DNA from 2 places in the Priestia sp. P5_B4 genome. Region 1 is predicted to be linked to the other one. Evidence: riboswitches for the same ligand, from Rfam matches in the RefSeq annotation. Region 1 holds a riboswitch; the other holds the start of a gene.
What was found. A riboswitch is a leader RNA that binds a small molecule or an ion and turns the genes downstream of it on or off. The one in region 1 is predicted to bind thiamine pyrophosphate.

Region 1 (4,427 bases):
AGAAACATCTTCGCCAAACCATTTCTTAGAAATTTTTGCGTATGTTCCGTCTTTTTTCATATCTTTCAATGCTTTGTTTACTTCATCCACTAACTTACCGCTGTCTTTTCTAAACATAAAGCCGCTTGCAGCACCATCGGATTTTTCATCCGCGATTTTGATAGGTGCGTTAGGGTGCTTTTTCTTATAGTCAAGGAACGATAATTTATCGTTGATTGTAGCATCAACACGGTTTGCGCTCATTAGTTCTACTGCTTGAGCAAAACCTTCAGCACTCGTAATGTTTGCACCATAAGATTGAGCCATGTCTTTATAGTTACTTGTTAATGACTGCGCTGATTTTTTTCCTTTTAAATCTTTAAATGATTTAATATCTTTTTCGTCTTTACGAACAATTAATACAGCGCCTGACTGGATGTATGGATCAGAGAAATCGTATTTCTTTTGACGATCTTCACGAATACCCACTTCGTTAGCAATCATGTCAAAGCGTTTAGCATCTAATCCGGCAAACATGCCATCCCACTGTGTTTCTTTGAACTCAGCTTTTACGCCAAGACGTTTAGCTACTTCTTGAGCCAATTCTACATCAAACCCAGTTAGCTTTTGTTTGTCATCATGAAAAGTGAACGGAGGGTATGTACCTTCAGTTCCAATTGTTAATACGCCATCTTTTTTCACTTTATTATATAAATCCTCTTGTGAAGATTTATTGTCTCCATTGTTTGCTTCATTTTTTGAGCTAGAACCGCATGCGGCAAGCACAACTGTGAAAGCTAATAGTAGCGACAAAAGTGCAGCAAATTTCTTCATTTTCTAAACCCCCTAGTATTCTGATAGGAAATGATACTCTGTGATACTAAACAAGAACACAGCAAAAGTCAACAAAAAAAACTTATACGATTAATGTGACTTAAAATAAGGGAAATATACCTTCTATACACGGTTTGTCATAAGGATACAGAAAGATTTTAAAATTTGGATTAAGTGGATTTTTAAGGGAGATTTGAGGAGCAAAAAGGAAGTTTCATGCGACGATTTTCTCTTTCATTTTTTCATGACTTTTGGTGCAATAAACATATAGTTAAATGTTAAGGTAGAAATAAATTCCTTATGGTACACTTAAAGAAGAATTTATGAAACGGAGCGATATGATGAAAGCCATAAACTTAATCTCAATTGCCTTTGGTGCTATCGCTGGTACATATGCACGTTATTTGCTGAATCTTTCCTTATTATATACGGGCTATCCAATAGGAACGGTAATTGAAAACCTATTAGGAAGCTTCATACTAGGCCTATTAACAGGATTTTTTGTGTGGAAAAAGCCAAAAGAATGGATAAAGCTTGGACTAGGAGTTGGCGTATGCGGCGGTTTTACAACGTATTCAACGTTTGCAGGAGACGTCATTTCTCTCACTCAGTACCATTTATTTTGGGGAGCCATTTATGTAATGGTCTCTTTAGTAGGTGGAATCCTTCTTGCTTTAGCAGGCTATCTATGCGGTGAAGCGGCAGGGAAAAATTTAGTGAAAGTACATGAGGTGAAGTAAATGAGCATAGTGAGCTTGGCACTTGGCGGGGCAGCTGGAGGAATATGCCGTTATCTTTTGGGTTTAAAAGTTACAAAAACAGTTTCAAACCCTCCTTTTCCAGTATCAATGCTGTTTGTAAACTTGCTCGGTGCGTTTGGGCTTGGTCTTTTTTACGGTAGTTATTATGGAAAGGTTCCGAGTCATGCTTATGATGATTCAATATTTTTAATGATTGGCATTGGTTTTTTTGGTGCCTTTACCACTTTTTCAACGTTCAGTGTGGAAACCGTACAGTTAATTCGAGAAAAATCTTATCGGAAAATGCTGGCGTACGTGGGGATTTCAGCATTTGGAACAGTTGGTTTATTTACAGTCGGTTTACTGGCAGGAACGTTTTTATTTAAGTAAAGAGAACGTTTCTAGTAGGGAAAAACAAAAAGACGGAGAAGTAGAGAATGGATAGAAAAGCAGAAGTTTGGAAATACATTTTGTTGATTGTAGCTGTTGCAGGTCAGATCATCGGTTTTTTATTTTTATTTATAAATGTTGTGGCGGCATTTATTTTTTACGGTTTTTATATTCTAACTTTTATTATGTTACTCCTGCTGTTTATATGGGATCGGAAAAAGGAAAAAGACAAGGAAGAATTTGACGACTATACCGATTACTAATCATTTAAAAAGCAGAATGATGCGGTGCGCCGGACCTCTTACTTAGTAAAGAAGCTTAAAAGATACATCTATAAAAGGAAGAGAGCCGTAAGAGCATAAAGAGATATTGTATTTACATCTAGTTGTGTTATAATTTTAAGTGCGAAAACAAAATCAATAAATAGCAATCACTAGGGGAGCTTTTTGAAGCTGAGACGAATGTATTTCGGACCCTTTGAACCTGATCTGGCTTGTACCAGCGTAGGGAAGTGGCGATCATGTTTACATAACGATGCATGCTAACCACTCTACGTTGTAGAGTGGTTTTTTTGTATGTAATAAAGCCCTCTACACAAGATGAAGTGATTGAAATTTCTCTTTATTCTGAACGGAAAGGTTTCGATCATATGGATATTCCTAAATTTCATGTCGTTACAACAGATAAGCAGCCAATTGAAGAGGTTCGGGACATTTTAACGGCTATTGAGCCTTTTGCGGGTGCCATTCATATTAGAGAAAAAAAGAAAACGGCAAAGCAGATTCAATGTTTGCTAGAAAGCCTGCCATTTTGTCTCTCTAAAATTATTGTAAATGACCGAGTTGATGTAGCGCATGCTTTAAAAGCAAAAGGCGTACAGCTTGCCTATCATAGTTTAGATGTTTCGTGTGTTAGAGACGTATTTCCTTCTCTTATTGTCGGAAAATCAGTTCACTCTGTGGAAGAGGCTTTAGAAGCTGAAAAAGATGGTGCTCACTACATTCTATACGGACATATTTATTCAACACATTCAAAAAAAGGATTAAAAAATCGAGGGGTAGCAGCACTAAAAGAAGTAGTAGATGCTGTACAGATACCGGTTATTGCCATCGGAGGAATTACACCTGTAAATGCCAAAGAGGTGCTTCAAACAGGAGCACACGGTATAGCTGTGATGTCTGGTGTCATGCTTGCGCAAAATCCTCTTAAAGCGATTAAACAATATTCTCATATATGGACATCTGGAGGTGGAGAAAATGAAGCAGCATTATGATGTACTGTTAGTCGGAGGAGGCATAATCAGCTCTTCTATCGCTTATCATTTGTCAAAACAAGGAGCATCAGTGGCCATTCTTGAACGAAATCAAATTGGTTGTGAAGCTTCAAGTGCAGCAGCTGGTATTTTAGGTGCTCAAGCTGAAATTGATGAAGAAGGTCCTCTTTTAGACCTTGCTATTAAGAGCAGAAGCATGTTTCCTGAGCTGGTGAAGGAACTAAAAGAAAAAACGGCCATCGACGTAGAGCTCATTCAAAAAGGCTTATTAAAAGTCGCTGTAACAGAAGAAGATGCACACGTATTAAAGAAAAAAGCCGCTCAGCACCACCGATGGGATGAACATGTAAGATGGATCGATGTAAAAGAAGCGCGTTTGTTAGAACCTGGTCTCTCTCCAGACATATACGGAGCCATTACAATACCGGGGGACGGCCAGCTAGCTCCGGCTAAGTTAACGCAAGCTCTTGCTCATGGAGCCTTGTATCACGGAGCAGATATATTCGAATACTGTGATGTTCATTCTCTTATTATGGAAAATGAAACAGTAAAAGGTGTACAGACGTCCAGAGGCTCTTTTTACGGAGAAAAAGTAGTTATTGCAGCAGGCTCATGGGCTAAACGCTTTATTTCTTCTGAACATTTAGGTCGCGTGTTTCCCGTAAAAGGGGAGTGTATTGCTCTTCGAAGTCATAAGCCGCTGCTTTCTAAAACGATTTTTTTAGATGAAGGTTTTTACTTAGTGCCTAAGACTGGTGGAAGAATCGTAATCGGGGCAACTAAGCTACAGCATGACTTTACCAAGACGGTTTCTGCACAAGGTATTCAATTTTTGCTGAATAAAGCTTCGGCGCTTCTGCCAGCTATTAAAGAAGCCACATTTGAAAAAGCATGGGCTGGTCTTCGTCCACAAACAAATGATGGCTGGCCTTATTTAGGAGAGCACCCTGAAATAGCGAATCTACACATGGCGTTTGGCCACTACCGAAACGGTATTTTATTAAGTGCTGCAACTGGAAAAATTATGGCTGATGCTTTGTTAGGGAAAAAGCTGAATCATTCATTTTTTACATCATTTCAGCTAACAAGAGTAATGGAGGGAGTTCATTGAATCTAATCATTAATGGTAAGACCGTTACTTTTGGAGATGAAATTGAAACGGTCGAGCACTTGTTGCAGGCTCAGAACCTGCATGAACGAGTGGTAATTGT
Region 2 (4,427 bases), on a different contig from region 1:
TAATGCTCACTCTGACAAATATACTGGGGAATATCTTGATGTTTGCGCCGCTTGGAATGTTTATTCCTTTGTTTATGAAGTGGTTTGACGGTTTTATTCAAGTGTTTACGACGGGTTTCTTAATCAGTTTTCTGATTGAAATTTTACAGTACAAGCTAACGGAACGAGTATTTGATATTGATGATATCTTTTTGAATACGCTAGGTACATTTATAGGCTGGGTTATTATTAAAATACTATATTGGGTCAAGAACGTGCTGAAAGCACGTTTCAAAAAAAGATAAAGAGATGGAGACATAACTGAATCAATAGCTAGAAAGCAGCTACAGATATGAAGTCTACGTTTACCATCACAATGAAAAGATCCGAACGATTAATCGTTCGGATCTTTCTTCAACTAAAATACTTTTGTCCTAGCCACTGCCTCTTGTTGATAGAAACACTTAATGCAGCGCCTTACGGAAGAATGTGAGGATTCAACGATAATGTGCTGACAATTTTGCTGAACAAATAATAACTTTCTTTCAAGCTGCTTAATTTGTTCTTTAAGCTGTTCTACTTCATTATTGATAGATATTTGAACCACTGTTAACAAACTCTTTAGCTTTTTCTTTCATTCCTTCTTTTCTTACTTCGTTTACATCTTTTTCATTTTCTTGAGCCATGTTACGAATATCTTGAGAAATACGCATCGAACAGAATTTAGGTCCACACATTGAACAGAAATGGGCTGTTTTAGCACCTTCAGCGGGAAGTGTTTCATCGTGATATTCTTTTGCGCGCTCTGGATCTAGTGACAGGTTAAATTGATCATTCCATCTAAATTCAAATCTTGCTTTAGACAGCGCGTTATCGCGTTTTTGTGCTCCTGGATGGCCTTTTGCTAGGTCAGCGGCATGCGCAGCAATTTTATAGGTGATAACGCCTTCTCGAACGTCTTCTTTATTTGGCAGACCTAAATGTTCTTTTGGCGTTACGTAGCAAAGCATAGCTGTCCCAAACCAGCCAATCATTGCAGCCCCGATACCTGATGTAATATGGTCATAGCCTGGAGCGATGTCGGTTGTAAGCGGTCCAAGAGTATAGAAGGGAGCTTCTTGGCATATTTCCATTTGTTTATCTACGTTTTCTTTGATGAGGTGCATAGGGACATGTCCAGGGCCTTCAATCATAACTTGAACATCGTGTTTCCAAGCAATTTTAGTTAGTTCACCAAGCGTTTCTAATTCACCGAACTGTGCCTCATCATTAGCATCTGCAATGGAACCAGGACGCAGCCCATCGCCAAGCGAAATAGAAATATCGTATGCTTTACAGATTTCACAGATTTCTTCAAAGCGAGTATATAAAAAGTTCTCTTCATGATGAGCTAAACACCACTGCGCCAAGATGGATCCTCCGCGTGAAACAATACCTGTCGTACGTTTCGCTGTTAGAGGAATATAGCGTAAAAGAACACCTGCGTGAATAGTAAAGTAATCAACACCTTGCTCCGCTTGTTCAATTAATGTATCGCGATATGCTTCCCACGTTAGATCTTCTGCRACACCTTTTACTTTTTCAAGCGCTTGGTAAATAGGAACAGTCCCTACAGGAACAGGCGAGTTGCGGATAATCCATTCGCGCGTTGTGTGGATATCCTTTCCTGTTGATAAATCCATAATTGTATCGGCTCCCCAACGCGTTGCCCATGTCATTTTTTCTACTTCATCTTCAATAGCTGAACGAATAGCTGAATTTCCGATATTAGCATTGATTTTTACGTGGAATTTGCGGCCGATAATCATCGGTTCGCTCTCAGGGTGATTGATATTATTAGGGATAATGGCACGTCCTCTTGCTACTTCTTCACGCACGACTTCAGGATCCATCTGTTCACGAATAGCGATAAATTCCATTTCGGGCGTGATGATTCCTTTTTTCGCATAGTGCATTTGCGTTACATTTTGATTTTTTTTCGCGCGCAAAGGTAAACGATTAGTGATAAAGCGCTCGTACTGATCTCTTGGATCACCATCATAATAACCGTTATCCTGTGGCTGAACCGTACGGCCTTGATATGTTTCTACATCGTTTCGTTCTGCAATCCACTTTTCGCGCAGAGCCGGTAATCCTTTTTGTAAATTAATTTCATAACAGGGATCTGTATAAACACCACTCGTGTCGTATACACGTACGGGATTATTTTCTTCTTCCCCAAAAGATCCTGTAGTAGGAGACTGATGGATTTCACGCATAGGCACTTTAAGATCTTCTCTGGATCCTTGGACATATACTTTGTGACTGTTTGGAAAAGGCTTTTTCATAGAAACTGATACATTTTGTTTTGACATTACATATTCCTCCGGTTTCGCATAAAGTGTAGCTATACCGAACCATAAAAAAATCGGGTTCTGTGATAGACAGAACCCGATGGAATAGGCGAAAAAAGAATAAACATATACTATTCTTTTCAAGACTACTTCCCTCCGCTGGTATAACCCAAATCAGGTTCAAAGGGTTAAAGAGTTTTATAGCACTCTTCTCTCAGTCTGAGCTATCAGACACCCCTAGTAGAAATAACATTCAAATTATTCAATTTACGGCTTAAGTTTACCATCATTCGGTAAAAAATCAACCCTTAAATAAAAAAAGCTAGACAATCAACGTTGTCTAGCAGCATCGATTGCAATCACAATAGCTGTAATAATGTGCATAACAAACCCTAAAAATGGAATCCAAGCAACCAGTGAAGTAACAATCCCTAGTATGTTTCCATACGCAGATAACCCTCGTCTATTAGCTAAAATGAGTGTGATAGCATGAAGAATAAATCCAATAAAAAGAGGAGTATAACTAAAGCCCATAACAATCCCCGCGCCAATTAAAGGAATTCCCAGCAAGGCTTCATACCCAGCAGTGACCCATTTCATTGTACGTACATTTCCATTCATAGTAAAAAGCCTCCTAAAAAAGATACTACTATATACGAGAAAAGAGAGAAAAAAGTTTCAAATTACTTAGGGGATATGTCGTATAAGCAAGCACTAGTTGATTAAAATGATAGATGACAGTAAAGGGGATGGAAAAAACATAATCATTTAGTCATTTTTTCACACTAAAGAAAAATAGTCTAGATGATTCATTTTTAGCTAAGGGCCTGGATTTTATACCGAACATAGCGACTGCTTTTTAAAACAAATAAAAGCTGATATCTTGTTTTTTGGTTATAGCATGTAAGGTTTTTATTACAAATTATTAAAGATTCTTATCTTTTTGCAAATACACATTGTATTTCATAGTTTTAACAATTATGATAAAAAAGCAAGTGTCAAAATAGGAAAATAGTTGAGCATGGAAAACGAAGCGATAAGCTTATTAATTTGAAAGAAAGGCAAGGTATATAGCTTTATGTGGGAAATTATTGTAGCAATCATTTTAGGGATTGTAGAAGGTTTAACAGAGTTTGCTCCTGTTTCGTCAACTGGGCATATGATTATTGTGGATGACCTGTGGTTAAATTCAAAAGAATTATTTTCATCTCCCGTAGCTAATACATTTAAAATTGTTATTCAGCTAGGGTCGATCTTAGCAGTAGTAGTTATTTTTAAAGATCGTTTCATTAATTTATTAGGATTGGGAAAAAAGCCAGCCGCTCCAATTGGACCGACAAATCGCTTGAATTTAATGCAAGTAATTGTTGGTCTGTTACCCGCAGGAGTGTTAGGTCTTTTGTTTGATGATTACATTGATGAACATTTGTTTTCTTTAAATACGGTGCTAATTGGCTTAGTAGTCGGAGCTGTATTAATGATTCTAGCAGATTTGTTTGGACCTAAACGTCCGCGTGTAGAGACGGTGGACCAAATGTCTTATGGACAAGCACTGGGTATAGGACTGTTTCAATGTATTGCTCTTTGGCCAGGTTTTTCTCGTTCAGGCTCAACGATTTCAGGAGGGGTTCTTCTTGGAATGAGCCATAAGGCAGCGGCAGATTTTACATTTATTATGGCAGTGCCAATCATGGCAGGAGCAAGTGGACTTTCATTGGTTAAAAACTGGCAGTATTTCACATCAGATGCACTACCGTTTTTTATTGCTGGTTTTATCAGCGCCTTTATTTTTGCGCTGGTGTCTATTCGCTTTTTCCTGAAATTAATTAATCGTATCAAATTAGTACCGTTTGCACTATATCGAATTGTGTTAGCAGCTATTCTATATTTTGTATTTTTATAAAATAAACATGCGTGTTCTTTAGTCCCTTAAACTTCTAATAGAGACTCAAAGAGCAAGAAAAAGCTATTGCAACATTGCAATAGCTTTTTTGTATAAATATATATTATCGCCTTTTGAAAGCGTTTTATAAACATGGGTATTGACAAAACGTGTCGAAAAATAGTAAATTAATATTTGTGCAGTATAAAGTTAAGTAAAAGTAAGACTTCTGT

Region 2: another riboswitch for thiamine pyrophosphate. It lies ahead of thiC (phosphomethylpyrimidine synthase ThiC); the one in region 1 lies ahead of AC1DRF_RS04230 (thiamine phosphate synthase).

The regions. Positions count from the first base shown of each region.
Region 1 covers NZ_JBFULJ010000018.1:7,243-11,669, forward strand. Annotated here, with positions in the region: gene AC1DRF_RS04205 (amino acid ABC transporter permease) at 1-8, opposite strand, end outside; gene AC1DRF_RS04210 (amino acid ABC transporter substrate-binding protein) at 1-813, opposite strand, end outside; gene AC1DRF_RS04215 (fluoride efflux transporter FluC) at 1,137-1,553, shown strand; gene crcB (fluoride efflux transporter CrcB) at 1,554-1,943, shown strand; gene AC1DRF_RS04225 (hypothetical protein) at 1,991-2,206, shown strand; TPP riboswitch at 2,369-2,470, shown strand; gene AC1DRF_RS04230 (thiamine phosphate synthase) at 2,593-3,216, shown strand; gene thiO (glycine oxidase ThiO) at 3,200-4,327, shown strand; gene thiS (sulfur carrier protein ThiS) at 4,324-4,427, shown strand, end outside.
Region 2 covers NZ_JBFULJ010000011.1:14,886-19,312, forward strand. Annotated here, with positions in the region: gene AC1DRF_RS03010 (VanZ family protein) at 1-284, shown strand, start outside; gene AC1DRF_RS03015 (hypothetical protein) at 398-586, opposite strand; gene thiC (phosphomethylpyrimidine synthase ThiC) at 564-2,333, opposite strand; TPP riboswitch at 2,447-2,561, opposite strand; gene AC1DRF_RS03025 (hypothetical protein) at 2,643-2,933, opposite strand; gene AC1DRF_RS03030 (undecaprenyl-diphosphate phosphatase) at 3,391-4,215, shown strand.